DNA from 2 places in the Blautia pseudococcoides genome. Region 2 is predicted to be linked to the other one. Evidence: a T-box and tRNA genes for the amino acid it is inferred to sense, from the RefSeq annotation. Region 2 holds a T-box; the other holds one or more tRNA genes.
The links. The T-box of region 2 lies ahead of leuS (leucine--tRNA ligase). A T-box ahead of a tRNA ligase gene usually reads a tRNA of that ligase, here a tRNA-Leu.
Positions count from the first base shown of each region.

Region 1: it encodes a tRNA-Leu, which carries the amino acid that the T-box ahead of leuS (leucine--tRNA ligase) is inferred to sense. The anticodon was not compared.

Region 1 is NZ_CP015405.2:2,809,705-2,825,940, forward strand. Features, by position in the region: gene A4V09_RS13400 (sensor domain-containing diguanylate cyclase) at 1-1,274, opposite strand, end outside; gene A4V09_RS13405 (hypothetical protein) at 1,411-1,605, opposite strand; partial or broken gene A4V09_RS26470 (peptide deformylase) at 1,706-2,141, opposite strand; partial or broken gene A4V09_RS26475 (helix-turn-helix transcriptional regulator) at 2,265-2,375, opposite strand; tRNA gene A4V09_RS13420 (tRNA-Tyr) at 2,577-2,658, shown strand; tRNA gene A4V09_RS13425 (tRNA-Leu) at 2,695-2,780, shown strand; gene A4V09_RS24485 (hypothetical protein) at 3,118-3,294, shown strand; partial or broken gene A4V09_RS26065 (cysteine-rich VLP domain-containing protein) at 3,291-3,628, opposite strand; gene A4V09_RS13435 (hypothetical protein) at 3,829-3,909, shown strand; gene A4V09_RS13440 (AraC family transcriptional regulator) at 4,103-4,969, shown strand; gene A4V09_RS13445 (GyrI-like domain-containing protein) at 4,973-5,428, shown strand; gene A4V09_RS13450 (ABC transporter ATP-binding protein) at 5,428-6,384, shown strand; gene A4V09_RS13455 (ABC transporter permease) at 6,381-7,136, shown strand; gene ltrA (group II intron reverse transcriptase/maturase) at 7,530-8,819, opposite strand; gene A4V09_RS13470 (MarR family winged helix-turn-helix transcriptional regulator) at 9,501-9,947, shown strand; gene A4V09_RS13475 (alpha/beta fold hydrolase) at 9,960-10,694, shown strand; gene A4V09_RS25770 (hypothetical protein) at 10,819-10,944, shown strand; gene A4V09_RS13480 (response regulator transcription factor) at 11,104-11,532, shown strand; gene A4V09_RS13485 (alpha/beta hydrolase) at 11,634-12,314, shown strand; gene A4V09_RS13490 (glycoside hydrolase family 13 protein) at 12,335-14,461, opposite strand; gene ftsH (ATP-dependent zinc metalloprotease FtsH) at 14,921-16,236, opposite strand, start outside.
Region 2 is NZ_CP015405.2:1,697,024-1,713,259, forward strand. Features, by position in the region: gene A4V09_RS08005 (chemotaxis protein CheC) at 1-245, opposite strand, end outside; gene A4V09_RS08010 (methyl-accepting chemotaxis protein) at 264-1,940, opposite strand; gene A4V09_RS08015 (response regulator) at 1,955-2,326, opposite strand; gene A4V09_RS08020 (CheR family methyltransferase) at 2,331-3,152, opposite strand; gene A4V09_RS08025 (hypothetical protein) at 3,139-3,465, opposite strand; gene A4V09_RS08030 (hypothetical protein) at 3,453-3,848, opposite strand; gene leuS (leucine--tRNA ligase) at 3,981-6,395, opposite strand; T-box leader at 6,486-6,715, opposite strand; gene A4V09_RS08040 (hypothetical protein) at 6,831-8,423, opposite strand; gene A4V09_RS08045 (elongation factor G) at 8,564-10,654, opposite strand; gene A4V09_RS08050 (prephenate dehydrogenase) at 10,990-12,087, shown strand; gene aroA (3-phosphoshikimate 1-carboxyvinyltransferase) at 12,097-13,368, shown strand; gene A4V09_RS08060 (TetR/AcrR family transcriptional regulator) at 13,394-13,960, shown strand; gene A4V09_RS08065 (oleate hydratase) at 14,100-15,869, shown strand; gene A4V09_RS08070 (HAL/PAL/TAL family ammonia-lyase) at 15,913-16,236, opposite strand, start outside.

The sequences.
Region 1 (16,236 bases), 1.1 Mb from region 2:
TTGGCCCGGTACAATGCCTGGTCCGCCCGCTGAAAAAGCTCATTGTATGTTTTCCCGCAATCCGGAAAGATCGCTATGCCAATACTGCAGGAAAGCTCCACTTCCGTAAGTTCCTGCACTGCCATTTCCCCTATCGCCTTCATTACCTGGACTGCTTTTTGTTCCGCAAGGGCAGCATCCGGTATGTGACCGAGAAATACCAGGAATTCATCTCCGCCTACCCGCCCCACAATATCCTCACTGCGGAATTGCTTCTGAATGGTGTGGGCAACCTCCGTAAGCAGGGCATCACCAAAAAGGTGTCCCATGGTGTCGTTCATATGCTTGAAGTTATCCAGGTCAAGTATCATCAGCGCCGCCCTCTTGCCCGGTACACCATTAGCCAGTATGGCCTGGACAGACTCCTGGCTGGTTCCCTTATTATATAATTTTGTCAGCATGTCGCGCTGCGCGCGTTCTATTAGGTTCTGAGCCTTTTTCTTTTCCGCGTCGATATCCAGGATAGCCCCTACTGCCCGCACTGCCCGTCCCGTTTTATCTGTCAGACCTGTAATCCGTATCCGGCACCAGACAGCCTTCTGCTTTCCGTTTACAATACGGATCTCCTCCTCGGCGTAATGTTCCCCCTTTTGGATGCGCGAAAGAAGCTTTGCAATAAGAGGCTGGTCCTCAGGCAGAATATAGGGTGCCTGCCAAAAAAGGCGGCTGACGTGCTGTGTAACCGGGGAACAACCGAACTTTTTCTCCCAATTGCCGGAAAATACCATAGCATCAGCCTGGATGTCCCATTCAAAAAGGATATCTGTGGTCTGGTCCATAATGATCTGATGCCGCTCCAGGGACAGGCGCAGTTTTTCTTCAAGCTCCTTACTCCGGGTCACATCTACAAGCACACAGCAGAAATACCGGTTCCCCTTGTCATCATGGAGCAGATGCCCCTTGTCCAGAACCCATATGGTACTTCCGTCCTTGCAGGTCATCCGGTATTCCAGTTCTTTATCCGGACCGAGAGCCATCTGTCTCTGCACCTCCGCTAAGGTACTCTCCCGGTCCCTTCTGTCTATCAGTTCCCAAAAACTGTTCTGAAACTTTTCTTCTACCTCCTGCTGTGTATAACCCAGCATGGAGAGAAATCCCTTATTCATCTGCAATAGAGTCAGTTTCTCATCATAGCGGCAGGAAAACATGCCGCCCGGAATATTATCACTCAATATCTGCAGGTCATTACTGCCCGCTTTCTTTGGCAGTGACATTTTATGCTCTTCATTTTTCATATTGCCCATATGGCTCCTATTTTTTGTTCCCTGGCTTTCTTTTATCCGAAATCACAGAAACTTACGATTCATTTTCTATCATTCTATCAAATACTCTGTATTTATGCAAGGAACAAAAAGAGGAAAAAGCACATAATCACATCCAGCCGCAAACCCACGCCACTGGGCATACCACAACAGAAGCAAGCGCATAAACAGCGCCCAGAATAAATGCCGGTATGCCGATAAAAGTACAGAGCAGGGATATACACGGATGCCTCCTGGCAAAATGAGCCGCCGTGGCGTCAAACCTGTTTTCCGCTCTTTGCATTGACTCTCTGATATGTGTCATAACGGTCCCTCCTATGGCATCTATCCTATCACCAGCCGTATTAAAACGGTAAAAGTGATACAGAAAAGAAATAAAAATGCCATTAAAAAGGACTTGTTGATCACTCTGTATCCTTGACTGCCTTATCCAGAAAAACCACACCGTCCAAATGCTCCAGCTCGTGGCAAAAACACTTAGCCATCTCATCTTCCCCTGTCAGGATGATCTCCTCCCCATTTTCATTGACTGCCCGAATGGTAACACGCTGTGGACGGATAGTCTTTACAAAACGGTTCGGAAAGCTCAGGCATCCTTCTATGCATTCCTGAACCCTGCGGATCGATCAGCTTCAGCGTATGGTCGAGGTAAACAATGACCACCAACCTTTTCAAAATCCCCACCTGGTTTGCCGTCAGTGCTGCGCTGTTTTCCGTGTGATGCAGAGTATCCATCATATCATCCAGGATCTGCCGGATCCTGCCATCAATGTTCTCCACTTCTCTGCACTGCTTCCTCAATATAGGATTCCCGTCATACCGCAGTTCTCTTATTGCCATTGCTGTCCCTCCTGCTGCTTTCCGCCCTTGACTTTCTCGGGCTGACATCAAAAAAAACACCGCCTCAATAGAGCAGGCAAAAACACACGAAATATCATAGGCAAGCCAGATTGACGGTTCAAACTTTTCTGTCTCTATGGCATTAATCGCCTGCCCAGATGTCCCCACCAGGTTTCCCAACTGTTCCTGGGTCATCCCTCTTTGCTCCCTAAATTCCCTGATTCTGTTTTTCATTGCAGTTCCCTTCTGTCATGCTGACTTTACACAAAGTATACACCTCCGCATCTGTCATGTTAACCTTACAATCATCTCAGACTAAAGTGCCCGGAGAACGATTTCCTTTCTGAACAAATGCTGAAAAAACCCTTGCAATCCGGTAAGAATCTGTTATAATGATATCGTATTAAAGAAAACTGACATTTTCATATTTATCATGGACGGTTTCCCGAGTGGCCAAAGGGGACAGACTGTAAATCTGCTGCAAATTGCTTCGGTGGTTCGAATCCACCACCGTCCATTCTTATCGGATAGGTTCGCCTATCCGATATCTTTTGCCGCAGTGGCGGAACTGGCAGACGCCCGGGACTTAAAATCCCGTGGGTAGTGATACCCGTACCGGTTCGATTCCGGTCTGCGGCAGTAGTTGAAAGTGAGAGAAACGTTGATATACAGCGTTTCTCTTTTTTGTTCAAAAACGATTTAAAAAATTCTTCTTATTGACGTTTCACAGATAGTGAAGCGTGGTTGCTGTCTCCCTATATACGGATAAACAAGCCCTGTTAGGAACCATCGCTCTGGGCACCTGCGGGGACATTAGATTTGAAAAAGTACGAACAAAAGGAATATGGGCAGCAAGTGCATGGAAGATAGCAGAGCGTAATTGTTAATGAAGTCTCATATGCCTTTCTTTACTTGTGTATTTTATAAATTACTGTTTGTAGTGGCAGTTAAGCAAATTGGAATTTGAGGTACTAAGATGAAGAAATCAAGACAAAATTATTATGGATGCTTATGTGCAGAAATGTATGAGATTTTACATGAGAAAGCACCGCAAGATGAATTAGATTTTTATCTTTCTTATGCAAAAAAAGAGGAAAAGATTTTGGAAGCCTTGTGTGCAAAGCCTTTAAATCAAGGCTTTTTTCCTGTCTAACTGTCCACAGCAGACCTCCTTTTCCGTTCACTTTCTGTTTTCTGCCGCCTGTGAACTTTGGCGGCGCAGTCGGGGCAGTATTTCCCCGGTTGGATTTTGGACGAACACACCGCCGCAGACCGCACAGCGTTTCAAGTCCCTGCCCCGGTAAATCTCCGCTTCCAGCGTCCCGGCGTGCGGCAAGACCGCCCACCGAAACCATTTACAGCAGACCGAGCATCTGCGGACAGGTGCAGGTATCCCCATCATCAAGGACAATGCAGTTACCATCCTCATAGTTACAGCACTCCCGCCGTATTAAGGCGTTGGCCTGTTTCCTCTGCGCTGGTGTCATGCGGTAGGGCGTTCCGTCCGGCCTGCGCTCCAGTGGCGGCAGGCGTTTATATGAATGGCTTCCCGCCCATTTCAATTTCGAGAAAAGAAACGCCCCAAAATCAGAAAAAGAGCGGCCAAGCACTTTAAGGGATTGGCCGCCTTGTCCACCCATTCAGCGGAAGGGCGGGCATTACGGAGCAGCTTAAAGCTACCGACCAACTGAAATGGGTTGGACTTATGAATATGGTCAAGGCACAGGTGGAGGATATCTTCTTTAATGAACTGATATATTGTGATTAGAGTAATGCAAGAACCAATCATATCAAAGGGGTACAGCAATTTTTGAATTTGCTGTACCCCTTTGGATTTCACTATTTCTTTTAATAAACAATTGATATAAAAATTTTATTATAATAGACTTTACAAAAGAGGACAAGAAAAGCGAGGAATATAAATATTTATTCATATAAGATGTGTATGAGGAGGAAAGAGCATGGAATGGTTGACAAATTTGAGCAATGCCATAGAGTATATTGAAAATAATTTGGATAAAGAAATCTCTTATGACGAAGCCGCCCGAATTGAGTGCTGCTCGACCTATTATTTTCAACGTATGTTTACCTATGTTGCAGGAATTACATTAGCTGATTATATACGCCGCCGCAGAATGTCGCAGGCTGCTTTTGAGTTGCAGCGTACAGAGAAAAAAGTGGTGGATGTTGCATTTGAATATGGGTACTCGTCCCCAACATCTTTTAACAGAGCATTTCAAAGTGTTCATGGCATTACCCCTGCTGCTGCAAAAAGCAGAGGAAGTCTATTAAATGCGTACCCACCAATCAAGTTTTCGGTTGAAGTCACAGGAGGAAGTGCTATGTCTTATCACATTGAGGACAAAGAAGAAATGCGAATTGTCGGTATCCGTACTCCATTGGTAGAGGATATGGAGGAAAACCACAGGAACGTTCCCGAATTTTGGAATAACACACTTAAAGGAGCAGGGTTTTCACAAATATGCGGTCTTTCCACAGAAGAACCAAAGGGAATTTTGGGTATTACTGTCTACGAAAATCCTCAAAACTTTTTTTACTATATTGCAGCCGCTACCGATGCCCCTGTTCCTGTGGGTATGTACGAATATAAAATCCCTGCGGCAACATGGGTGGTTTTTGAAAATGACGGACGATACAAAGAAAGCGTTCAAAGTGTTTTTAAACGTTTTTATAAAGAATGGTTATTGTTTTCCGGCTATGAATATGCAGGACTACCCGATATTGAGGTATACCCTATTTCAGACGGAAAGGCCATAAACGGTTACTCCCAAGTTTGGATTGCCGTAAAAAAAGAAAAGGAGAATTGAAATATGAATTATCGAGTTGAAATCAAAGATATTGAGCCTATTCGTGTGGCTTATATGAAGTATGTAGGAGTTGCTACCGAAGCAAACAAAGTGTTCCCTAATGTATTCAAGTCTATCATGGGCAAGGCAAATGGAGCACCCTTGTTTAGCTATTTATCCATGAACCAAGAAACAAAGGTCGCTGAAATGGAACTTTGTGTGCCGACAGAAATGATGCCAAACGGAAACGGTGTGGAAGTAAAAGAGCTGCCACGGATAAAGGCGGTTTGCCTTACTCATGTTGGCTCTTATGAAACGCTTTTTCATGCGTATGCTGCCATTGACGAATATGCAAAGGAAAACAAGTTGATATTAGCACCTCCTTTTCGTGAAGTTTTCATTAAAGGTCCGGGAATGCTTATAAAAGGAAATCTCGGCAAGTATATTACAGAGGTGCAGTTTCCCATTATGGAGGAATAATGATGTATGCGATTGAAGCTCAAAATGTAGTAAAACAGTATAAAAACGGCGTACAGGCGTTAAACGGTTTGAATATTTCTGTTAAGACGGGCGAAATTTTTTCTTTGTTAGGTCAGAACGGTGCAGGAAAATCCACTTTAATCAAGATATTAACCACCTACTTAAAGCCTACTTCGGGCAATCTTATCATGCTCGGAAAAGATATTGCAGGACAGGCAGACAAGGTACGCTCTGAAATTGCCTGTGTCGCACAGCAAACCTCCATTGACATGCATTTATCCTTAGAGGAAAATATGATGTTTCAAAGCCGACTTTATAAAATCCCCAAAGCAGAAGCAAAAAAGAAAATGGAAACCTTGATTGCGGATTTTGGATTGGAACAATATAGAAAATATCCCGTATCCTCTTATTCCGGCGGTGTAAAAAGGCGGCTTGATATTGCACTAAACATGATGACAAATCCTAAAATTCTATTTTTGGATGAGCCTACCGTTGGGATGGATATTCAATCCCGTATGAGTATGTGGGAAATGATGAGGAAAATCCGTGATGATTTCGGAACAACCGTTTTCCTGACAACTCACTATTTGGAAGAAGCAGATAATCTAAGTGATACCGTCTGCATTATGAAAGACGGAAAAGATGTGATACAAGGTACACCTTTGGAATTACGCTCCTTTATTAGACAGGACAGTTTACAAATTCAGTTTGCCACTAAGTCGGAGGCACAGAAGTATTTATTGCCACTAAAAGAATGTTTTTCTGACAAGTTTGTATTTGAGAGAAATACTGAAATCATCATCAACACGAAGGACAGCCATACTGACATGGAAAAGGGAATCCGCTTTTTGTTAGAGCAGCACATCCCTTGTAATGGTGTTCAAATCGCACAGCCGACTTTAGAAGATGTTTTCTTACGCTTAACTGCTAAAAATGAACAGGAGGAATGTGCATGAGTGTCTTAACTATTTTGCATAGAAATATTAAGTGGCGGTTTCACAATGCCTTTACCATAGTAATCACCATTTTGCAGCCGATGCTTTGGCTTGTTCTTTATAGTGCCATAGCCGGGCAAACCATGCAAAACACAGGAATTGAAAACTATACCGCTTTTATTTTGCCGGGTCTAATGGTATTGGTTAGCTTTGGCACTTGCAGCAGCGGTGGAATTATGAATTATCTGATGAAAGCAGATGGCAGCTTTTACCGTGTACTTATCGCCCCAATCCGTCGCAGCTCTATTGTATTAGGGCAACTTTTAGAAGCGGTGTTATGTTCGTTTCTTGAAGTGGCAATTATGGTAATTGTAAGCCTGTTCTTTTTTGTGAAAATTCCTATCAGCATCCCAGTGGTTTTTTATACGGTAGTTTTAGTCTTTCTATCATCGTTTTTTATGGCAGGACTATGTTACGGCATTAGCCTTATACTTCCAAATGAAGTAATGTATGAAACAGTGATGAATGCCATTGTACTGCCCATTTTCTTCCTAAGCACGGCATTGTTTCCGGCAAACAGTATTACAGGGGCTTTAGGGGTTGCAATCAACCTAAATCCATTTACCCATACAATGAACGCATTACGCTCTCTCATTTTATATGGAGAAATTGACATAAAACAAATAATTCTTGTGATGGCTCGGTTTGTTGTATTAGGTTGTATCAGCTTTGGATGGGCACACTCCAGATTAAAAAAAGAAACGAACTTATAAATCAAACACCGCCCAACGGTAATAAAAAAACCGTTGTTGTGGCGGCAGGATAGCCATGCCCATAATATAAAACATAGCTACACGGCGGTAATAAGGAGGTATCGCCGTGTTTACGCTGCATAGTTTTAACTTACTAAAAAAAGTCACTCCCCACCATTGGGGTGCTGTGTCTATATAGCTGAACACCCATTTCACCCAACAGGAAATAGGTATCTCCATGCCCGATTGAGATTTTATGAATTTCAGTCGGGCATTTTTGCGTTCGGATAAGAAGCAGGCGCGATAGCGCCGGGGTAGAGTAGGCGAGTGATATTTTCACTCGCCCCTCATCAAACCGTGCATGAGGTTCTCCCTCACACGGCTTTCCGACATTCTTCTTTCTACAGCATTACGTCATGCGCTAGCCATTTTCTTTAGTCCTTTTTCGCAAATACTTTTTCTAACAAAGCCTACCTTAGACATATGATTTCGTCTTTGGTGTTTCTTGTTATACCATCTTGTAAAGGTGCAGATAATATACCAATCCAGTGCCAGCATCCATTTTTCGTTAGTTTTGGTTGAATAATAATTCTTCCATCCTGTGATTTTCGGATTTAGATTTTTAATTAAATCTTCTTCCTTTGCAACCAGCATGCATCGGTTATTAACATTCCTTTTGATTTCTGCTTTCATCTTCTTCATGGCTTTTTTGCTTGGGTACTGGTATGTTTCTTTATACAGTTGCCCTTTGCTTGTTTCCGTTGTCATTCTTCTGTGGTGCATACCAAGAAAATCAAATCCTTCTTTACCATCCCACATACTGACAATTTTTGTTTTCACTGGATGTATCTTTAAATCCAGTTTTCCCATGATGTATTGAAGCAGATTCAGTGCATGATTTGCACTTTTCTTGTTCTTACAGATAACCACTGTGTCATCTGCGTACCTTACAAGAATTCCATGAGTAAGTCCATACTTTTCCCATAGTCTGTCTAGTGTATTTAGGTAGATATTTGCCAGTAACGGAGATATCACCGAACCTTGGGCTGTTCCTAATTCAGAGACTGTTAGGATATTTCCATACAGTATCCCTGACTTAAGCCACTGTCTTATCAGTTTCAGAATTCTTCTGTCCGATATGCGTTGTTCCACAAGCAACATCAGTTTATCTTGGTTTACGTTATCAAAGAACTTTTCGATATCTGCATCTACTACATAATAGCCTTTGTTGTTACATGCTTTTCTTACCACCTCTAGTGCTTGTTTTGCACTTCTTTTTGGTCTGAATCCATAGGAACAATCTCTAAAGTCAGCTTCGAATACTGGCTCTATCGCTATCTTTGTAGCCATCTGCACAATTCTGTCCTTAACCGTTGGTATTCCAAGTGGTCTTTCACTTCCGTCTGGTTTTGGTATCATGACACGTTTTACTGGGAATGGTTTGTATTTTCCATCCATCAGTTCCGATTTGATTTCTGTTAGGTATTTCTCAATCCCCATCGTCTCAATATTTTCGATACTGATACCATCTACACCACTAGAACCTTTGTTAGCTTTTACTCGTTTCCATGCTTCGAAAAGCACATCATCCCGATATACTTTATCGTATAGTGCATGGAATCTTCGGCTATCACATTTCTTGGCTGTCAGATATAGTTTGTTTTGAAGTTGTCGAACTTTTTCTTTGGAGTTGTTAGTATTCATTACATTCTCTCACTCTTACCCTCTCTACAAACATGAATGAAGCAGGGAACCTTTCCATAGACTGCGTTTTCTTGCACAGTCATTATCGGTACTATGTTCCCCTCCGACTCCCTCCCATCAGAAATACGACTTCGCCAAGCTTATACGCTTTCTCTTTACCTTTCGGTGATGGGTAGGGTCTCTCCAGTTCCGAACCACACTTTTCATACATACCGCTTCCTCTATACCGAGGGATTCCTCCGTGTTGCTTTCCAGTATCTTCACACGTTCCATGGTTTTCGCCCATATACCCAAGGCTCAACTTCCCTTTGTTCTCTTTCGAGACCTTTTTTTAACGATACGGCAGAATTCACTTTATGTTACGGTCTGCATGATTGCTCGCTCCCTTATCGGGTTACTTTATCCACTCGCTTAGCACCCTGTATTACTACAACGCACCGAGTTTAGCTACACGGCTCACTGGCGATTACCGTGACCGGACTTACACCGGCAAGTGTGGTACAGCTTCGCTGGACACACGACGCAAAAATAGCAAGCGTTATACGCTTTCCCTGCTTGCCAGAACATGCGTAACCCATTTAGTAAAGATAATCATTAAGGCTTGATTTTTATATATAATCATGTTAATCTGGGTTTAGTAACTAAATTGATTTACCTGCTAAATTGTATCGAGGTGTAATTATGAGCGATGAAACCATCAATTTCTTTGAAATGATATATAAAATAATCAACAAATTTAATAGTAAAACAAATAAGCCGAGACACTACGGAACTGAACATCTATTGTATAGCTCAGAAGTACATATGATTGAGATAATCGGCCAATATAGCTCATTGACCGCCACACAGATTGCTAATGTTCTAGGTATTACGAAAGGAGCTGTATCTCAAACAACAGGTAAACTTCTCAAAAAAGGTCTTATCTGCAAAGCATTGTCTCCTAATGGTAACAATGAAGTGCTAATCAGTTTAACGCCAGATGGTGAAAAAATTTTTCAAAATCATTTGACTTATCATAAGGAGCTTACGGAAAAATTATCTACACTATCGGCAAGGCTCCCTGATAGTAGTTTGGAAATTGTGCAAGAAATGCTAAAAACCATAGATAATGCTTTAGACGATTACTGAGAGGAGAGAATAATGGTTTTTAAAACTATTGGAAAACCGGGAAAGCCTATTGCTTTACTTATACATGCCATGTTTGCAACAAGCAATATGTTTAATCCGCTAATCGAGTTGATGCAAGAAGAATATTTTATTGTTTTGCCCACATTATCAGCCCATACAACAAGTGACATAGAGACACCCCCTTTTCAATCTGCACATGCTGAGAGTACCGAGATTATCAATTATCTGCGACGCAATAATTTTTGTGACATTGAAATTCTTTTAGGCTCATCTTTAGGTGGGATCGTAGCTTTTGATATATTTATAAGACGGCAACTGACAATACATAAAATATTTTTAGATGGAGCACCATTTATTCATCTTCCTAACCCAATCATTAAAATAATGGAGACGATATTTAGTCGAGTGTCTTATAAGTCCGCTAAATATCCATGCAAGTCTAACATATTGGATAAAATGTTTCCTACTATGTCCACAGAAATGAAAAAAGTCTGTGGGCATATGAGTGATAGAACCATTAAGAATTTGACCAAAACCTGCTATACTTATCAATTACCAAAGCTGATCGAACTTTCCGAGAATCAATCGGTTACTTTTATATATGGTACTGCTGAAATCGCGCGATTTAGCCTTCCTGCTATACGGAAATTTAAAAACTGTAACTTCATAATTAAGAAGGGATATGCTCATTGTAGCTTCTTAATTGAAGAACCTGAAAACTACTTGGAGCTTTTACAAAATACATAAACGACTGAAGAGAAATCAAGGCCTTCAAAATGAACTTCCAGTTTGGCAGGCTAACATTACCCACTACTTCGAGACAAAATGTCCAGAGGTGGTAAGGCCATTCACCAGAAAGGAGGGCTGCACTATGAACGCGGAGCACCGAGTTTTGATTATTGATAGCGATATGAAAAACTGCAAAGCCATTAAGTACGCTTTGACTGAATACGGCATCAGTGCTTATTACACCATGTCCGTGGTAGACGGTATTTAGCGCCTAAATCGTCATAACTACGAGCTTGTGATACTGGACTTCTCCCTGTCGGAAACAGACGGCTTTCAACTACTCCGTTTTATGCGGCAAATGCGGAATATGCCGATCTAGGTGCTGTCCTCCCTGGGCGGCATTGAGAACAAGGCGAGGGCATTCCGATTGGGATCGGATGATTTTCTGGAAAAGCCCCTGGAACTCCAGGAGTGCTTGCTCCGGGCCCAGGCCCTACTCCGGCGTTATTCCTCCGCCGCCCCACCCTTGCCCGGCCAGCGGTGCTATACCATCGTCACGTTTGAAAACCTGATGATCGACCCCTTAACCCGTCGCGTCCTATACAATAGGCGGGAACTGGACTTTACCCGCCGGGAGTTTGATCTGCTATATGTGCTTTCCTCTCAGGCAGGGCGGGTGCTGACCCATGAACAACTGCGTTACTATGTATGGAACGATGATTTTGAGGGTGACGAAACCAACGCCATCCCCGTAAGCGTAAGCCGCCTGCGGCAAAAGCTAGGCGACGGAGATTGCATTGAAAATGTCCGAGGCGTGGGCTATCGTTTCATAGACCCCAGGTGCAAAAAAGAATAATGTGTATTAACCGACAGCCCCCCTTTATTTTTTTTTCACTACAGTGGTATAATATGAGTATGCAAATTAGTAGGAATAATAAAAGAAGGGCATATCTATAAATGAAATACATAAAACAGATCAATTCTGAATTAACGCAAATAGCTAAAAACGTACCTTATAATAAAATGATCATAAAGTGTGCCAATATCTTTCGGGTTATATCTTTTCATTTAACAAGGGTTCCAAAGGGAGTTGTTGATCGGCATATTACTCTTACAGGACATAAGGGGGCAAAATTTAAGGTGGAGATATTTGAGCCATCAAATGTAAAAGAAAAGCTGCCCTGTTTGATCTATGTACATGGAGGAGCATTCAGTTATAAGGCTTCCGCCTATCATAAAAAACTTGCCTGTATATATGCAATGAAAGTAAAATGCAGGGTTTATTACCCGGATTATCATTTAACCCCTAAGTATCCATATCCGGCAGCATATGATGATGTTTTGGCGTTATATAAATGCATTATGGAAAATTCAGATGCATTTGGGATTGAAAAGGAAAAGATTGGAGTGGCTGGAGATAGTGCCGGTGCATCCATTGCTGCATTGATTTGTAATAATTATGAACAGGAAGCGTTGAAACAGCCCTGTCTTCAAATGCTTGTATATCCTGTAACGGATGTAGATATGCAGACGGATTCCATGAAAAAGTTTTCAAATACTCCGTTATGGAACTCAAAAAGCAACAGACAAATTCCCATCCCGGTCTGCCGCTTTTTAAAAAGACCAGCCCAAGATTGAGCCGGTCTTTTTTGCTGCTTTTATGCATTTCTGCTGTTTTTTTCTATTTCACATCGAATGACCATCGCACCGTGTGAGGGAACCCTCATCCGGACAACGCCGCCTTTACAGACATGGATCTTCTTGATAAGGCTGTACCCAAAATCTCCTGTCACCATGAGCTGCTTAAAATGGGCCTCTCTGCTTCTGGATATACCCAGTTCCCAGACAGACAGTTCCACCATCTTAGTCTGGTCGCTGTTGTTCACAGCCACCACGGTCTTCGCCCTGTCCGTAAATCTTCCGTAGCACAAAAGCTGGTAATCATTTGCCAGGAATTTTAAAGAGCCTTCTATCAGTTCCCGGTTCTCCTTGTGAATGGCGATCATGTCTCTGTGGAACTGGATCAGTTCCCGGTCTTCCCTGCCCCAGGGATAGGTTCTCCGGTTGTCCGGGTCCGTAAATCCGCACAGCCCGGCCTCATCTCCATAGTAAATGGTGGGCGCGCCGGGCCATGTCATCTGCATGACAACAGCCTCCCTGAAGACCGCCTTGTTGATCTCATGCTCTGCCGCCTCGGACCCCAGATGTGCTACACGGCCCACCTTGTGGTTTGTCCTTGTAAGGAAACGGGAATGGTCGTGGTTGGACAGTTCATTCATGGCAGTCATTAAGGAAGGTGCGTAAAAACTGGCCATATGATACTGCATGGCACTGATGAAGCAGTCGCTGTTCCCAAACATTCCCTCACTGTACTCATCACTGTGCTTTTCCATTCCTGTCAAAAACCAGGTCACCGGCTCCATAAAGGCATCATAGTTCATGACGGTATCCCACTGGTCACCCTGCAGCCAGGATTTCGCCTCCCCGTAATGCTCGGCAAGGATGATCGCCTCAGGATTGGCTTCCTTTACATTCCGTCTGAAATCTCTCCAGAACTGATGGTTATATTCATTGCTGTGTCCCAGATCCGCAGCCACATCAAGACGCCATCCATCTACATTATAGGGCGGAGACACCCACTTCCTGGCTATCTTCATAATATATTCGTACAGCATGGGGGAGTCCTCATAGTTAAGCTTCGGCAGTGTGTCATGCCCCCACCATCCGTCATAAAATTGATTATAAGGCCAGTCATATTCATTGTGGAAACGGAAGAAGGTGCGGTAAGGACTGTCCCCTGTGATATATGCACCCTTCTCATATCCCTGCTGATGCTCATAGATCCGCTCTCTGTCAAGCCACTTATTAAACGAACCGCAGTGATTGAACACTCCGTCCAGGATCACCTTCATGCCCCTTTTGTGTACTTCTTCCACAAATTGGGCAAAAAACGCATTGCTGGCTTCCAGGTTCTCGTAGTCTGTCACTCTCTTAATATATTTGGAGGCATGAGAATTATCCTTGTCCCCCCAGTTAAGAGAATCTCCCCCGTCACTGACAATCTTCCCGTAATGAGGGTCAATGTAATCATAGTCCTGGCTGTCGTATTTGTGATTGGAGGGAGACACAAAGATAGGGTTAAAATAAATCACATCCACACCTAATTCCTGCAGATAATCCAGCTTATCCCAAACGCCCTGCAGATCTCCGCCGTAGAAATCCCTCACATCCATGGATTGGGGCCAGCGGTACCAGTCCTCCACTCTCTGGACATGTTCATCAATATAACAGTATTCTCCTGTCACTACATCGTTTGACATGTCGCCATTGCAGAAACGGTCCACAAAAATCTGGTACATAACCGCGCCTTTGGCCCATTCCGGTGTCTTGAAGCCCGGCACAATACCGAAGGAATAGTGTGGGTCAATCTCCCGCACCACGCCCATCCTGTTGTAATAACAATTCAGCTTGCCTGTATATATCTCAAAATAATACCTGACCGTCTCAGTGCCAAGGGGAATGTTGGCTTCAAAATAATCAAAACCATCCCTGGAGTCAGCCAGGTCCATCACTTTTTTCTTGTCTTCGTATACCAGATAGACCAAATCCACATTATTTTTCTTTGTGCGGATCCTCACATTTACAACATCTCCCGGCTCCGGTTCAAAAGGTGTCCTGTAATTTTCTGTCTCATCACTGAACACCGCACGTTTATTGAAAGCAGGACGCATGTTGGTCACATACTCCTGAATTTTTTGTGCATTCTTCATATATTCGTAATTCATAATGCATCCTCTCCATCATTCAGTCGAAAAAGTCCTGTATCTCTGCTTTTTCTGAATTACTATACCTATGCAGTCACCTTATAGCTGCAAAAATTCTAATCAATACTGGTCATGGGTACACTTTCCCATCATTAATCTATTTTATCCCACCCTTGCTGCATATACAACTACTTTTTGAAAACGAAAGTCAATTTTTTACTTTCTGCCCTCTGAAAAGTAAAAGAGACAGTCTTACGACTGCCTCTTTTGGAGAAGGTATTTCTTCTTATGGGGTGTAGCAAAAACTATATAATGTATTGGGGGGTTTTTACAGTTATTATAATACCATGCAGCACGGAAAAAGTGTGCACAATCTTAAATAAATTTTTAACGAATTTTTGACCATTTTCACATCCATCAAAAATACGCCTTTCCCATTCTTTCGGAAATCTGTACAAAACCAGTCCTCAAACCTACAATTTAGCTTTCTGACACCGCATTTTCCTGAAATAATGCCTCGAACTCTTCCCGTCCGATTTTTTCCTTTTCCAACAGCAGCTCCACACATCCGTGAAGAACATTCATATGTGCACTGATCAATTCTTTCGCCTTGCTATAAGACTCATCGATGATACGTTTTACTTCACTGTCGATCAGAGCCGCTGTCTGCTCGCCATAATTTCTGGCATGGGCCAGATCCCGGCCGATGAACACTTCGTCTTCATCCGATCCGTAATTGATCAGCCCTACTTTATCGGACATACCATACTGGGTGACCATGGAGCGGGCAAGCTGTGTGGCCTGCTTGATATCCTGGGAGGCTCCTGTTGTCACATCCCCGAAAATCAGTTCCTCCGCTACGCGGCCGCCCAGGTCCACAATAATGTTCTCCAGCATTTTATTCCTGCTGTTGAACATTTCATCCTGTTCCGGCAGAGGCATGGTATAACCTGCAGCGCCCATTCCGGTGGGTATGATGGATATGGTGTGCACGGGTCCCATCTCCGGCAGCACGTGGAACAGAATTGCGTGGCCTGCTTCGTGGTATGCGGTAATTTTCTTTTCTTTTTCGGAGATCACGCGGCTTTTCTTTTCCGCGCCGATCCCCGTCTTAATAAATGCCTGGCGGATATCTTTCTGGGTCAGGAAATATCTGCCGTCCCTGGCGGTAATGATAGCCGCCTCATTCATTAAATTCTCCAGGTCAGCACCGGTAAAGCCTGCTGTGGTCCTGGCGATCTCTTTCAGATCCACGTCCTCGCCCAGAGGTTTCTTCCTGGCATGGACCTGTAATATCTCTTCTCTGCCCTTCACATCCGGTCTTCCAACGCCAACCTTACGGTCAAAACGGCCGGGACGCAGGATTGCCGGGTCCAGAATATCCACACGGTTGGTAGCTGACATCACGATGATGCCTTCATTGACGCCGAAGCCGTCCATCTCCACCAAAAGCTGGTTCAAGGTCTGCTCTCTCTCGTCATGGCCGCCGCCCATACCGGTACCTCTTCTTCTGGCAACCGCATCAATCTCATCAATAAATATAATACAGGGGGCGTTCTTCTTGCCTTCCTCAAACAAATCCCTCACACGGGATGCACCTACACCTACGAACATCTCCACAAAGTCCGAACCGGAGATAGAGAAAAACGGAACTCCGGCTTCCCCTGCCACGGCTTTTGCAAGCAAGGTCTTACCTGTTCCCGGAGGGCCTACAAGCAGCACCCCTTTTGGGATCCTGGCACCCACTTTTACATACTTCTGTGGGCTTTTCAGGAAATCCACGATCTCCTGAAGCT
Region 2 (16,236 bases):
AGAAAGAGAAACATACCGTTTATCTCTCCGAAAACTTCCACCATAATTCCTGTGAGCGGTGTTTCCGCTTCGGCAATGATCTCTGTTATCTGCTGAAAAGGCAATACTCTCAGATTGGGCGTATCAATCTCCAGCGGACAGTTCAGAAGCTGAGACAGAGCACTGACCGCATTTCCGGTCCCGATATTGCCCAGCTCCTTTATAAAATCCTTAGAAAGTTCCTCCAATTCCACTTCACAATTCATTCTCTTCCCCTTTATCCATCAAATCTCAAATTGTTCCACCAGTTCCTTTAACATCTGCGCCTGTGCGGACAGCTCCTCACTGGCAGCCGCGCTCTCCTCCGAGGATGCCGAATTGCCCTGTACAATATCAGAGATCAAATCCATGCTTTTGCGCACCTGCATGATCGCATCCGCCTGCTGGACCGATACTTCTGAGATTTCATCCATCATCTGATTTACTTCCTGGGCCCTTTCTACAGAGTCCTTTAAAGAGTCAGCCGTGGTATGGACCGTATCCATCCCTACATTGACTGCCTCTGAATTCTTATCTACCAGTCCTGCAGTCAGTTTGGATGCTTCCGCTGTCTTAGATGCCAGGCGGCGGACCTCTCCGGCCACCACAGAGAAGCCTCTTCCTGCTTCCCCGGCTCTTGCTGCCTCCACAGATGCGTTCAGAGCCAGTATATTGGTCTGGAAGGCAATATCCTCTATTTCTTTTACAATCCCGGTGATCTCCTGAGAATTGTTCTTGATCTCTTTTATGGCGGTCAGCAGTCTGTGCATCTGCTGGTCATTGTTTTCCAGGCTGCGTCCCACGTTATCTGCCAGTTTGCTGGATCTTACGGCTTTCTCTGCATTGCCGTTGATGCTCTCTGTGATCTCGCTGATGCTGACAGCCAATTCCTCAATGGAGCTGGCCTGCTGGGATGTCCCCTGTGCCAGGGTCTGTGCAGCGTTAGATACCTGTTCCGCGCCGCCTGCCACCTGCTCCGCACTGCCGTTGATCTGCCGGATCGCATTGCGCAGCAGCTCCCCGATTTCATCCAGGGCATCTCCCAGGGCTACAAAGTCCCCTTTGAATTTTACTTTGGTACGATAGTTCAACTTTCCTTTGCCAAGGGCTGTCATTCCTGTCTTAATTTCCGATACATAGGCATTCAGGGCCATTGTGGTCTGACGGATGCTTTCCGCAAGCTGCCCCAGCTCATTTCGGGAGGTAAAGGACAGATTGGCCTGAAGTTTCCCCTCCGCCACAGACTGCGCCGCTTTTTTTATCTCATTTACAGGTTTTAGAATACTTCTGGTAATGGTCAGCCACAAGACACAGGTGATCAGGATACTGACAAAAGCCAGGATAAGGATCATGATCCTGGCCTCCCCGTTGGATATCAGGGAAGTATTCAGCGTATTCTCCGCATCCATTATACATTCATCGGTCACCTGGGAGAGGGTATCACTTACTTGTTTCATTTTTGATGCGTATTCATTTACATAGATTTCCAACGCTTGTTTTGCATCACCGCTCTCCAGCAGGGATATGACCCTGTCCCTGGTGAGTTTATAGGATGCGAATCCTTCGCCCAGATTCTTGATCAGTTCTGTATCACTTCCGTATCCGGTCTGCAGAAATTCCAGCTTTTTTTCCACTTCCTGACTAGCTGACTTTGTCTGCATCATCAGTTCATCTTCATCCATGACATTATCCGTTGCCGCCATAATAGTCAGATTCTTTCCAACCAGATGAAGGTTGGACAACATACTCATGGACGCTTCCACATTGGCGAAAGGCTGGTTATAAAAATTATCTATTTTTTCCGACATGTTCCGGATGGTATGCAGAGAGATGAAAACAGTAAATATATACAAAACAATAATTGACGCAAAAGCTGCGATCAGTTTTGTTCCTATTTTCAGATTCAAAAAGTAGTTTTTCATCACACTTTTTCCTTTCACTCATCTATGGGAAAACAACTGTCCACGATTCTTAAAAACTCATCCTTCTTGAACGGCTTTACAATAAAATCTCTGGCCCCCATTACAATCGCTCTCTGGATCACAGTTTCCTGACCCATAGCTGAACACATTACAACCGCGGCATCCTCGTCCTGCCTTAAAATCTCTTCCAGCACTTCCAGTCCGGATTTGCCCGGCATGGTGATATCCAAAAGGACCAGATCCGGGTTGTATTCTCCGAACATGGCAATTGCCTCATCACCGTCCCTGGCCTCCTCCACATTGGCATATCCTCCTTCGGACAAAATTTTCCGGATGGACTTTCTCATAAACATGGCGTCATCCACAATCAAGATTTTCTTTTCCATATACTCACCTTAGCTTCTCTCTATTTTTTTTATACACGGCAGGAAATACCGGTTCCAATTTGATCTCACCGCGGTTTAAAAGTTCAGCGTGTCCAATCACCAGATAGCCCCCCGGCTTCAGGCTGGCCTCCAGTTTCTTCACCAGGGTCTCCTTGGCTTTTTTATCAAAATATATCATAACATTTCTACAGAAGATCAGATCAAACTGCTCCGTCCCCATATAAGGTGACAGCAGATTCTGATTCTGAAACCGGATGTTCTGCTTCAGCCGCTCCTCCACACAGAATGTTTTTGCATCCGCTGACCGAAAGTATTTATTCTTCCAATCCGCCTGAAGCCCTTCCACTTCTTTTGCCGTGTAGATCCCCTTCCCCGCCTTTTCCAACACCTGACCGGAAATGTCTGTTGCCAGGATCCTGTAATTTAACAGTTTTCCTGTCCGGTCCCTGTTATCCTGCAGGATCATGGCAATGGTATAACACTCTTCTCCGGTGGAACATCCCGCGCACCAAACATTCAGAATACCTCTGCTGCTTTTGGATAATTCCGGCAGGATATGGTCACGCAGGATTGTAAAATGAGCCGGCTCCCTCATAAAATATGTATAATTGGTAGTCAGACGGCTTACCATATTGGAAGCCGTCATTCCGGTTTTGTCTTTCTTTAAAAGCTCCATATATCTGCCAAAGGTTGTCACACCCTGGGATTCCAGTTCTTTGGACATGCGGCATTCGATCAATGTCTTTTTTTTCTCCAGATTAATGCCGTAACTCTGACGCATATATTCCACTATCTCAGCAAATTCTTCTTCTTTAAGCCTGATCACTTTTTCTCTCCCATATCCCCGGTTTCACTTCTGTCAATTCTTCCCGGTCAATCTCTTCTTCCCCGGTCAGTTCCTCTGCAGCAGCCCCCACGATCAAATCACCTTGCGGCTTCATAAGAATACCGCATTTTGCATCTCTTCCGCTGCCCAGACGGTAATATACGGCAAGGCGGCCTTTATAAACAGAGATGCCCAGTATTTCGTCTCCTGCTCCGGGAACTTTCCATATTTGGGGATTCAGGTAAAGGGTTTCCGTCTTCTCTTTCTCTATATACAAAATTCTTTCCCTGGTTCTCACCTTTATAACTTCCATTGTCTCTCCTTCAATATCTCCGGCTTCAGCACATAGGCCAGCACTTCATCCTCCTGCCCTGTCTGAAGCAGTACAGCTGCCTCCAGATACCGATTCGTCTCATTCCATGCCGGTTCAGCCAGAGACAGGAAAGCTCTTTTGTCAAGGACCCGGATCCCCAATACCCTTTCCGCCAGAAACCCTGCATTCTCCTCGTCCGCCAGAATCAGGTATTCCTGTGTTTTTCCTTTATATCCGGGGCTGGTAAGTCCGGCAAAATCTATAAGGGAAGTTTTCCCTTTTTTTTTCGTCCTCTCGCTGATTCTGTCCACCCAGGACAGAGGAAGAAGATAATGCACTTCATCTGCCATAAATTCCAGATATTCCAGCTGCTGGTCTCCCATTACAACGCCGCCTTTCTTAATGGATTTCTACTATCTCTATAATACTTGATTGCCGCAGAAAAGACAATATAAATATAAAAACAGCGCAGGCAACGATTCGCATTCATTGCCTGCGCCGAATATGGTTATAGATTATTTCTGCACAATATTGATTATCTTTTTCGGAACATAAATCTCTTTTACTATGGTCCCGGTGATCTTATCTGCAATGGCTTCTTTTCCTGCGGCAACGGCCTCCTCCTTGGATGCCTCTGCGCTTATATTGATAACCGCTCTTGTCTTGCCGTTGATCTGTACCGGCACTTCGATCTCGTCATCCTTCATGGCCTCCTCATCAGCCTCAGGCCACTCTGTGTGGAATACAGAATCTTCATGTCCGTACGCCTCCCAGAGCTCCTCTGTCAGATGGGGTGCAAAAGGAGCCAAAAGCTTGATAAATGTCTCTATAGTCTCCTTATCTATTCCGCCTGTCTTCTTGGCAAGCTCGATCAGCTTATTGTTGTATTCCATGAAACCGGAAATAACGGTATTCAGGCTGAAGCTCTCCAGACGCTGTGTGATCTCAAAGACAAGTTTATGGCGCAGCTTCACCATCTCTTTTGTCTCAGCGATGCCTGCTTCCAAACTATCCATGGACAGCTTCCAGAAACGGTTCAGGAAACGGTATACACCGTCAATCCCTCTGTCATCCCACTCTGCATCCAGCTCCGGCGGTCCTACAAACAATTCGTAGAGACGCAGGGAATCGCATCCGTAGTCTCTTACCAGGTCGTCCGGGGAAACTACATTTCCTTTTGACTTGCTCATCTTAATGCCGTTCTTGCCGGTGATCATACCTTGGTTGAACAGTTTCTGGAAAGGCTCATCAAAATCAATCGCTCCGATATCGCAAAGGAACTTGGTATAGAAACGGGAATACAAAAGGTGGAGAACCGCGTGCTCCACACCGCCGATATACATGTCAACCGGCAGGTATTTATCTGCTTTTTCGTTGGAAACCAATTCTTCGTCATTTTTATTGTCCACGTAACGCAGGAAGTACCAGGAGGACCCTGCCCACTGAGGCATGGTGTTGGTCTCACGTTTCGCAGCAGCACCACAGACGGGACAGGTGGTATTGACCCACTCATCAATAGCGGCCAGCGGTGACTCACCAGTGCCTGTAGGCTCGTAGGATTCCACCTCCGGCAGTGTGAGCGGAAGCTGATCTTCCGGAACCGGAACATTTCCGCAGTGCGGACAGTGGATGACCGGAATAGGCTCGCCCCAGTAACGCTGGCGGGAGAATACCCAGTCACGTAGTTTGTAATTTACGGTCTTCTTGCCAATTCCCATTTTTTCTATCATAACAGGTGCCTCTTTTTTCAGCACCGAGGATTCCATGCCATTCCACTCACCGGAATTGATCATGGTACCGCTGGCCTCTGTGTAGGCTTCCGTCATGTTTTCAATCTCTTTGCCGTCCTTGGCAATCACCTGGATAATCGGAATATGAAATTTGGTGGCAAACTCAAAGTCACGGGCATCATGGGCAGGTACACACATGATAGCGCCTGTGCCGTAGTCCGCCAGTACATAATCTGACAGCCAGATGGGAACTTTCGCTCCGTTTAACGGATTGACTGCATAAGTCCCTGTGAACACACCCGTCTTCTCTTTATCCTGGAGACGGTCCACATTAGACTTCATGGAAGCGTCATAGATATATTTTTCTACGGCATCCTTGTTTTCCGGTGTGGCAAGGGAGGCAGCCAGTTTGTGCTCCGGTGCTAAAACCATGAAGGTAGCGCCGTGAAGCGTATCCGGTCTTGTGGTGTAAACTGTGATTTTCTCATCTCGACCTTCAACCGGGAAGTCTACCTCAGCACCGTAGGATTTTCCGATCCAGTCAGACTGCATCTTTTTAACCTTCTCCGGCCAGTCCAGTTTGTCCAGGTCACTTAAAAGACGGTCCGCGTATTTTGTGATGCGGAGCATCCACTGGCGAAGGTTCTTTTTCGTCACAGTAGAACCGCAGCGTTCACAGCATCCGTTTACAACCTCCTCATTGGCAAGACCTGTTTTACAGGACGGACACCAGTTGATGGGGAATTCCTTTTCATACGCAAGGCCTTCTTTGAACATTTTCACGAAAATCCACTGAGTCCATTTGTAGAAGCCCGGATCTGTGGTGTTGACTTCTCTGTCCCAGTCATAAATAGCTGCAATATCATTGATCTGCTTCTTGATGTTCGCCACATTCTGTGCGGTGGATTTTGCAGGATGAACACCCATCTTAATGGCGTAATTCTCAGCCGGAAGGCCGAACGCATCCCATCCCATGGGATGGATCAGATAATAACCCTGCATCATTTTATAGCGGCTCCACACATCAGAGATAACATATCCTCTCCAATGTCCTACGTGAAGTCCGTTTCCTGACGGATATGGGAACATATCCAGACAGTAGTATTTGGGCTTTTGGCCGTCATCTGTGTTCACCGGCTTTTCTTCCCAGTTTTTTTTCCATTTCTGTTCGATCGCCTTATGATTATAAGGTACTGCCATAATTTTATTCCTCCTGGTTTTCGTTTTTCATGCCTGTTTGGGCAGCTATCATTTATGCCGAAGCATAGAAAAAGCCCTTTAGTCACTATATTTAGAGACGAAAGGGCTTATTTTTCCGTGGTACCACTCTAATTCATCCACAATGCCGGATGCACTCATTTCGGTTCTGTAACGGGAACTCCCGCCCCCACTTACCTGCACTCCGGCTATCAGTACGGGAACTCCGAGGCCAGTTCAAAAGCTTCTCTATGCTGCCTTGCACCAGCCGGCAGCTCTCTGAATAAAGAATACTCTCTACTACTCCTCATCACAGTCTCTTCCATATTGGCTTTTTGTTATAAACTACCTGTTATTCTACCGATATCGCCAGATTTTGTCAAGACTCTATACGGTATCTTTCCAAAAAATCCTGTTCGTGACTGTGAGCAGCAGTTTCTATTCTTCCAAAGAAAGCACGGTGCAGACAGGCTCCCCTTCCGTATATTCAATCGTAAGGGAATCACCCACATCAAACTTCACGATTTCCGGATACTCGGTTACCGGCAGATCAAACACCAGGTTTTTGTCCTCCAGCACAACATAGAAATGGGAGTTTCCGTCAATGACCGCCTGGGCCACACGCTTAATTTTGCCGGATACTTTCTGTGCCGTAAGCTCTCCGCCGTCGGAGGAGATGCCGTTGGCTGACAATAGCTTCACATAAGCCTTCTCACATTCAGCCACTGTATCCCCGATGGCCACATTCTGGTACTTCTGGATATTGACCATGGCGTATTTTTTCACCAGACCTGCCCCATCTTTTAAAGCCATAAAATATGTGGGCTCCCCGGAGATATTCAGAAGCAGCGGGAACGCTGCCGTGTATTTTAGGTTCTGTACCTGTCCTTCCGCGGATTCCATAGCGGAATACTCTTCAGCCCCGGCACAGGAGTAATATCTTGTCTCCATGGTACGCTGGTTCATCAGCACAAATCCCACGTTGGAACGGTCGCCGCTGACTGAGGTAATGCCTGTGTATACCCACACATCATCCTCCAGCGCCAGGTAATTATACCCGTCTGTTGTCTTGAGACATCCCTTCTGTCCAAGAATGCTGTTAAAAAATCCGTTTTTCAGCATTCCGTGATAATTATAGAGCTGGATCAAAAGGTCTGCCGGATAGGCACGGTCTACCCACTGGGGACAGTCTTCTATCTTATATTCTGTGGTCTCTCCTGTGATGGCGTTACAGAGAACCACCTTGCCGATGGTCTGTCCGCCGAAAAGGCCTATGTTGAATTTCTTAACAGGACAGATCCAGTAAGGAACTCCCTCATCGTTGATCTCAAAACTTAACTGGTCAAACATGTAGGTTGGATAGCTGAACCGCAGATGTCTGTAAATGTTCCTGTTGAAATACTCGGATTCGGAATACTTAATTCCCTCCTCCAGCTTTACCAGCTCTGTATTCTGTGTGGCCATATCAATGCGGATATAAGCCGGGATTCCCTCCTTCTGGTTTGTCAGCCATTTGATGGGGCTGGCGTACACAAGAGGCGTTACCCTGTAAGGCTGTCCCTGATAGTTGATCTGTGAATAAATTTTGCTCACCTCAAACTGGGACACCATATCCACCATACTTCCCATTTTTCTGTTGCCCAGAAGTTCTGCGGAATCTTTGTCAAGAAGAGGAATCTGATTATAACTGATCTCCTCAATGTCTTCTGTAAAATCCCTCTCTTCCGGTGCTGCAAGCTGCTGATACTTGTTGGCGTTTACGATCGGGGAGGACAACAGGGTTCCAATGGCATATACTGCGATGATCGCTGCGATCACCAGCAATCCCCCCTTCATCACCTTGTTCTTTTTTATGTCCTCCACACTGTGAAAGCGCTTCCTGATTCCGTACACTACCAGGATCACCACTACGATCGCTGCCAGGAAGAACCAAAAGCCGCTTTCATGAATGTTGATGGCAGGCAGCGTAAAATAGTAATAGAGGAATGCCAGGATTACCACAGCAAGACCCGCCGCAATTTTTTTCTTCATACTTTTACCAAATCCTTTCCGGGTGCTCACCCGATTTGTTTAGCATACAGTTTACCATGAGAGAACGCCGGATACAAGTTTTTTTCATATAAAGACCCCGGAAAACCGAATCTTTCGGTTTCCGGGGTGAAAATATCTGATTATTCGTTCTCTTCTGCACTTGCGCGGGCTGCAATTTCTTTCTCCTGGATATCAGAAGGTGCCTGCTCATAACGTGAGAATTCAAAGGAGAAGTTTCCGCTTCCGCCTGTCATGGACCGCAGGTCTGTGGAGTATCCATAGATAGATAACATCGGTACATCTGCTTCCACCACGGTGCATCCCTTATGGTCAGGATCCGGATTCATGCCCAGCACACGGCCGCGGCGTTTATTCAGATCACCCATAACATCACCGGTGTATTTGTCCGGAACCATTACTTTCATGGAAACGATCGGCTCCAAAAGTACCGGGGACGCTTCCATAAAGCCCTTCTTAAAGGCCTGAACTGCGGCTGTCTTAAACGCCATCTCAGAAGAGTCTACCGGGTGGTAAGAACCATCGTAGAGCACTGCCTTCACACCAACGACCGGATAAGATGCCAGCGGTCCTTTCACCACGGAATCCTGAACACCCTTTTCCACTGCCGGGAAGTAGTTCTTAGGAACTGCGCCGCCGACTACAATCTGTTCAAACACATAAGGCTTCTCCAGATCGCCGGAAGGCTCAAAGGTCATTTTTACATGGCCATACTGGCCGTGGCCGCCGGACTGTTTCTTATATTTTGCCTCCACGTCAGCTTTTTTACGGATAGTCTCGCGGAACGGAACTTTAGGTTTGGAAAGCTCAATATCCACTTTATAGCGTTCTTTCATTTTGCTCATCACAATGTCAAGATGCTGTTCACCGATACCATAGATCAAGGTCTGGCGGTTGGCGGAATCATTCTCCACACGCAGTGTCAAATCTTCCTGCATCATTTTGGACAGAGCCTGGGAAACTTTGTCGTCATCGCCCTTGTTCACGGTTTTGTATCTCTTGTATGTATACGGAACGGAAATCTCTGTCTTGCCGAACACAAGAGGGGTGCTCTTGGTTGAAAGCGTATCTCCGGTAGCCACGGTGTTTAATTTGGCAATGGCACCGATATCACCGGCATGCAGCTCCGGTACCTCGATGGGTTTGGAGCCTTCCAGCACATACAGTTTATTTAATTTTTCTTCCGAATCCTTGGTCGCATTGTATAAGGTGTCGTCACCTTTGATAACACCAGAGCAAACCTTAACCAGTGAATATTTGCCCAGGAACGGGTCCACGATGGTCTTGAACACGTATGCGGATTTTGCTTTGGCGAAATCATAGTTGGCCTGGTAAATCTCGTTTGTCTTGGCATTCATGCCTGCGCATGTCTTCTGGTCCGGACTTGGGAAATAACCGCAGATATCATCCAGCAGGTTGGCAACACCCTGTACGTTCACGGCGGAGCCCATACATACGGGAATAATGCTGCCGTCTGAGATATTCATCTTCAGGGCTGCCGAAACCTCTGCCACGGAGAACTCTTCCCCTGCAAAGTAACGGTCCATGAATTCTTCACTGATCTCAGCAACGGATTCCATCAGGGTATCATGGTACTGCTCCAGGTAATCCTGCAGATAGTCAGGAACCGGGCATTCCTTTTTCTGGCCTCTGTCTATGTATCTTCTTCCGGCCTGTTTTACAATGTTTACATAGCCTACGAATTCTTCATTTTCACGGATCGGCATATGGATAGGTGCAATTTTCTTTCCGTACAGTTCGGTCAGGCTTTCCACTACTTTTCTGTAGCTTACATTGTCCACATCCATTTCTGTGACGAAGAACATGCGGGGCAGATTGTATTTTTCACACATCTCCCAGGCTTTCTGGGTTCCCACCTGTACGCCTGCTTTTCCTGAAACCACAATGATCGCCGCGTCGGCTGCCGCAACTGCTTCCTCCACTTCCCCTACAAAGTCGAAATAGCCCGGGGTGTCCAGTACATTGATTTTTACTTTTCCCCATTGAATCGGAACCACAGATGTCGAAATTGAGAATTTTCTTTTGATCTCCTCTTTATCATAATCACTTACCGTGTTACCATCTGTTACCTTTCCCAAGCGGTTCGTAATACCTGACAAGTAAGCCATTGCCTCCACCAGACTTGTCTTTCCGGCACCGCCATGACCGAGCAGGACCACATTTCTAATTCTGTCGCTTCTGAAAACGTCCATATGTAATACCTCCCAATTTTTGATATGTATATATTTTACTAAAAAGGTAGCAACAATTCAAGTATTTTATTCAAATTAGACAAGAAATTTTTCTATATGTTTGGTTATCCTTGCAGTGTATCACTTTAAAGCGCAAAATCGTTGACAATTGACGCTCCTTGTCATAAAATAATAATGTTTGGCGGACATATATCCGCTGTTTATTACGGCAGAAATGCATCGGTTACAGGCTTTCTGCTGTCACAAAAAGAAGAAGGGTAACTACTCTTATACACGGTCGGCGCAGTCCATGCGCAGATTTGACGGAACAGTTACGAAAAAGGAGCATATATCTTATGGAAACAACTACGATTGGCTTTATCGGTCTCGGCTTGATCGGCGGCTCTATAGCCAAAGCCATCCGGAAATTTCATCCGGAATATCAGATTCTCGCATACAACCGGACCAGGGACACTTTAGAGGACGCCGTCTTCGACGGTATTGTGGATATTGCCTGTGATGAACAGGATTCCAAATTTGCCCTCTGTGACATTATTTTCCTGTGCGCCACCGTGGACTATAATATAGAATGTCTCCCCTGGCTGAAGCAGATCATACGGCCCGGCTGTATTCTCACCGATGTGGGAAGTGTGAAGGGCGAGATACATAAAGCGATCACAGCCCTGTCCATGGCCCCAAATTTCATTGGCGGGCATCCCATGGCGGGAAGCGAAAAAACCGGATATGAACATTCCACTGACCATCTGATTGAAAATGCTTACTATATCCTGACTCCTTCCGAGGAGGTAGGGCTTGACAAAATAGGGGTTTACACAGAGCTTGTGACCTCTATCGGTGCCCTGCCCATGATACTGACCTATGAGGAACACGACTACATTACCGCAGCAGTCAGCCATCTGCCTCATGTGGTGGCAGCCGCCCTTGTGAATCTGGTCCACAAGCTGGATTCCCCCTCGGAGCATATGAAAGCCATTGCGGCCGGAGGTTTTAAGGATATTACCAGGATCGCCTCCTCCTCCCCTTATATGTGGCAGCAGATCTGCATGGAAAACCCGGAGAACATCTCCCAGGTCTTAGATGAGTTTATCCGCCTGATCGTACAGGCAAAATATCTGGTGGACCAGCACGACGGGGAGGGTCTGTTCCGGATGTTCTCAGACTCCAGGGAGTACAGGGATTCCATCAGCGACACTTCCAGCGGGCCCATCAAGAAAGAGTATGCCCTATACTGTGATATTATTGACGAGACAGGTGCCATCGCCACCATTGCCACCTTATTGTCCATGAACAATATCAGTATTAAAAATATCGGCATTATCCATAACCGGGAATTTGACGAAGGTGTACTAAAAATTGATTTCTATGATCAGACAGCCCAGAAAGAGGCCGCAGAACAGCTTGGAAAACGGAACTATATTATATATGAGCGTTAGGAGCAGCACATGAAATTCACAAAAAGAAATGCCCTGAGGGGCGAAGTTACCATACCCGGAGACAAATCCATCTCTCACCGGGCAGTCATGCTGGGCGCCATCTCACAGGGCACCACCCGTATCACTAATTTTTTAAGAGGCGCGGACTGTCTCTCCACCATAGCCTGTTTCCGAAAAATGGGAATTGACATCCAGGTGTCCCCGGAACAGATTTTGGTACACGGAAAAGGCCTCCATGGCCTGAAGGCCCCGTCGGATACCCTGGATGTAGGCAACAGCGGAACCACTGCAAGACTCATATCCGGCATTCTGGCCGGACAGACTTTTGAAAGTACACTGACAGGAGACGCCTCCATCCGGAAGCGCCCCATGAAACGGATCATCACCCCCCTGTCTATGATGGGGGCAGATATTGAGAGCCTCCATGGAAATGATTGTGCTCCTCTGCGCATCCGGGGCAGTCATATAAAAGGGATACATTACGATTCCCCCGTGGCCTCCGCCCAGGTAAAATCCTGTATCCTTTTGGCCGGACTGTACGGGGACAGCCAGACAAGCGTCACAGAACCCTATGTCTCCAGAGACCACTCGGAGCGTATGCTGTCAGGCTTTGGAGCCAGCCTTCAAACAGAGGGCTGCACCGTAAGCATACAGCCGGAACCGGAACTGGTTGGACAGGAGGTAGCCGTACCGGGAGATATCTCTTCCGCTGCTTATTTTATCGCTGCTGCCCTTTTAGTGCCAGGCTCTGAACTGCTGATCAAAAATGTGGGCATCAATCCCACCAGGGATGGTATCCTACGCGTATGCCGTCAGATGGGCGCTGACATCACGATCCTGAACCAAAGGGAACATGGCCGAGAGCCGGTGGCAGATCTGCTGGTAAAGCACAGTGCGCTCAAGGGAACAGTCATTGAAGGGGCGGCGATCCCCACACTCATTGATGAACTTCCCATACTTGCAGTGATGGCAGCCTTTGCGGAAGGCTGCACCATGATCCGTGACGCACAGGAGCTAAAAGTCAAGGAATCCAATAGGCTGGATATTCTGGTGCACCATTTAAGCGCAATGGGTGCTGATATCACGGGAACAGAGGATGGTATGATGATCCAAGGCGGCAGAATGCTCCACGGCGCTGTACTGGAAAGCCATTTGGATCACCGGATCGCCATGTCCTTTGCCGTGGCAGGTATTGCCGCGGAAGGTGAGACAGAAATCCTGCAGGCAGACTGTGTAGATATTTCCTACCCCGGATTTTACAAGGATCTGCTGAAAAAATAAAACCTGCCGCAGAAAGGAGCGGAATATGTCGCAGACTACAAAACGGGCACTGTCCCAGTCCCTGAAACATCTCATGGAACAAAAACCCCTGGAGAAAATAACCGTGGTGGATATCTCCGAAGACTGCGGCGTGAACCGTCAGACTTTTTACTACCATTTTCAGGATATCTATGACCTGATCGAATGGATCTATATCAATGAGGCGGAAAAACGGCTGGGAGAAAAGACCACATATGATACCTGGCAGGAAGGTTTTCTCCAAATCCTCTCCTATATTTTAAGTAACCGGAACTTTGTAAAAAACACGTACCACTCTGTCAGCAGGGAGTATCTGGAACACTTCCTTTTCCGGCAGATGTACCGGCTTCTGCTGGGAGTCATAGAAGAAAAAGCGGCAGGCATGGCTGTCCGCGACACGGATAAACAGTTTATCGCCAATTTTTATAAATACGCCTTTGTGGGTTTGATCTGTGAGTGGATCGAGGATGGCATGAAAGAAAATCCCCAGGCCATGACCGACCGCCTGAGCCTTCTGGTACACGGTACCATCACCGGAGCGCTGGAACGGTTTCGGACAGATAAGAGGCATTGATTTTTTATACACTTTTTGCGTAGTGTCAAAAGTTTTGACACTGCGCATTTTCTGTTTATGGCAGTCTTCTCTCTCAGCGGTTATAGTAAAGACAGATAAAACAAAAAACTATGATCCCCAAGAACAAGGAGGTATTCCTATGTATTACAGCAATGGCAATTACGAAGCATTCGCGCGCCCGGTAAAACCCGAAGGCGTGGATAAAAAATCCGCATATCTGGCAGGTTCCGGACTGGCCTCCCTGGCAGCCGCCTGTTTTCTGGTGAGAGACGGACAGATGAAGGGGGAGCATATCCACATTCTGGAAGAATTGTCCCTGCCCGGCGGCGCCTGTGACGGCATCAAAGATGCGCAGAAAGGCTTTATCATCCGGGGCGGACGTGAGATGGAAGATCATTTTGAATGTCTCTGGGATCTTTTCCGCTCCATTCCATCTCTTGAGGTGGAGAACGCCTCTGTGCTGGATGAATTTTACTGGCTGAACAAAAAAGACCCCAACTACTCTCTCATGCGTGTGACCGAGAACAGGGGGCAGGATGCCCACACGGACAATAAATTCGCATTGAGCGACAAGGCAGCCATGGAGATCATGCAGCTCTTTTTCACAAAAGATAAGGATTTGTACGACAAAAAAATCAATGATGTTTTTACGGAGGAATTCTTCAAATCCAATTTCTGGCTCTACTGGAGAACCATGTTTGCATTTGAAGACTGGCACAGCGCTCTGGAAATGAAGCTGTATATCCAGCGTTTCATCCACCATATCGGCGGGCTTCCGGACCTGTCTGCCCTGAAATTCACAAAATATAACCAGTATGAATCCCTGATCCTGCCCATGGTGAAATACCTGGAAGCTCATGGAGTTCAGTTCCAGTATGACACCAAAGTGACCAACGTGATTTTTGACATCACACCGGAAAAAAAGGCTGCCAGAAAAATCATGATGATCCACAACGGCCGGGAAGAGTGCATTGATCTGCTGGATGATGACCTGGTTTTTGTCACCAACGGAAGCTGTACAGAGAATTCCAGCCTTGGGGATGATGATCACGCCCCGGTATTCAATGACACTCCCGGCGGATGCTGGGAGCTGTGGAAAAACATTGCAGCCCAGGACCTCTCCTTCGGAAATCCTGACAAGTTCTGCAGTGAAACAGATAAGACCACTTGGGAATCCGCAACCGTCACCACCCTGGATGACAGGATTCCCGCCTATATCCGGAAAGTCTGCAAAAGGGACCCCTTCAGCGGCAAAGTGGTAACCGGAGGCATTGTGACCTGCAAGGATTCCTCCTGGCTTATGAGCTATACCTTAAACCGGCAGCCGCACTTTAAGGAACAGCCCAAAGACCAGCTCGTGGTCTGGGTCTACGGTCTGTTCACAGATGTTCCCGGAGACTATGTAAAAAAGCCCATGCGTGAATGTACAGGAAGAGAGATCACGGAGGAATGGCTGTACCATCTGGGCGTCCCTGTAGAAGAAATCCCGGATATGGCAGCCAATTCGGCCCGCTGTATCCCCTGCATGATGCCGTATATCACAGCGTTCTTCATGCCAAGGACAGCAGGCGACAGACCTAAGGTGGTGCCGGACGGCTGCGTGAATTTTGCATTTATCGGACAGTTTTCAGATACCGTCCGCGACACAGTATTCACCACGGAGTATTCCGTGCGGACAGCCATGGAGGCAGTCTACACACTACTGGACGTGGACCGCGGCGTACCCGAAGTCTATGGTTCCTGTTATGATATCCGTACCCTTCTGGATGCCACATCCAAAATGCTGGACGGCAAAAAAGCCATAGAGATGAAGGTGCCGTGGATCATGAAGCTCGTGGAGAAGAAAGCCCTGCGAAAGATTTCCGGCACGGTGATCGAAGAACTGCTGAAAGAATATAATGTGATATAAGATAAAGGGGAGGCAGGTGAGATCCGTCACCTGCCTCCCATCATCACTGCCGTGGTACTGAGTTACAGCACCCACTTGCTTTTAACAGCTTATTACTTTTTACCGCTTCATAGGAAGCCTGGATATCCACAGACAGCTTCCTGTCCTTATCCAAAAAAGGAACGATTTTTCTGTATTCCTCAAACGCCTTTCCCGTACATTTCCCAAGCTTATAGTTTCCGCGCAGATCCACTGCCTGCGCTGCGTGCATCAGTTCCATACCCAGGATATACCTGAGATTATCCACAATTTTAAAGGATTTTTCCAATATGAGCACAGCGTTGGAGGCATGGTCCTCAATATACCCGGACAATGCAAAGAAATCCAT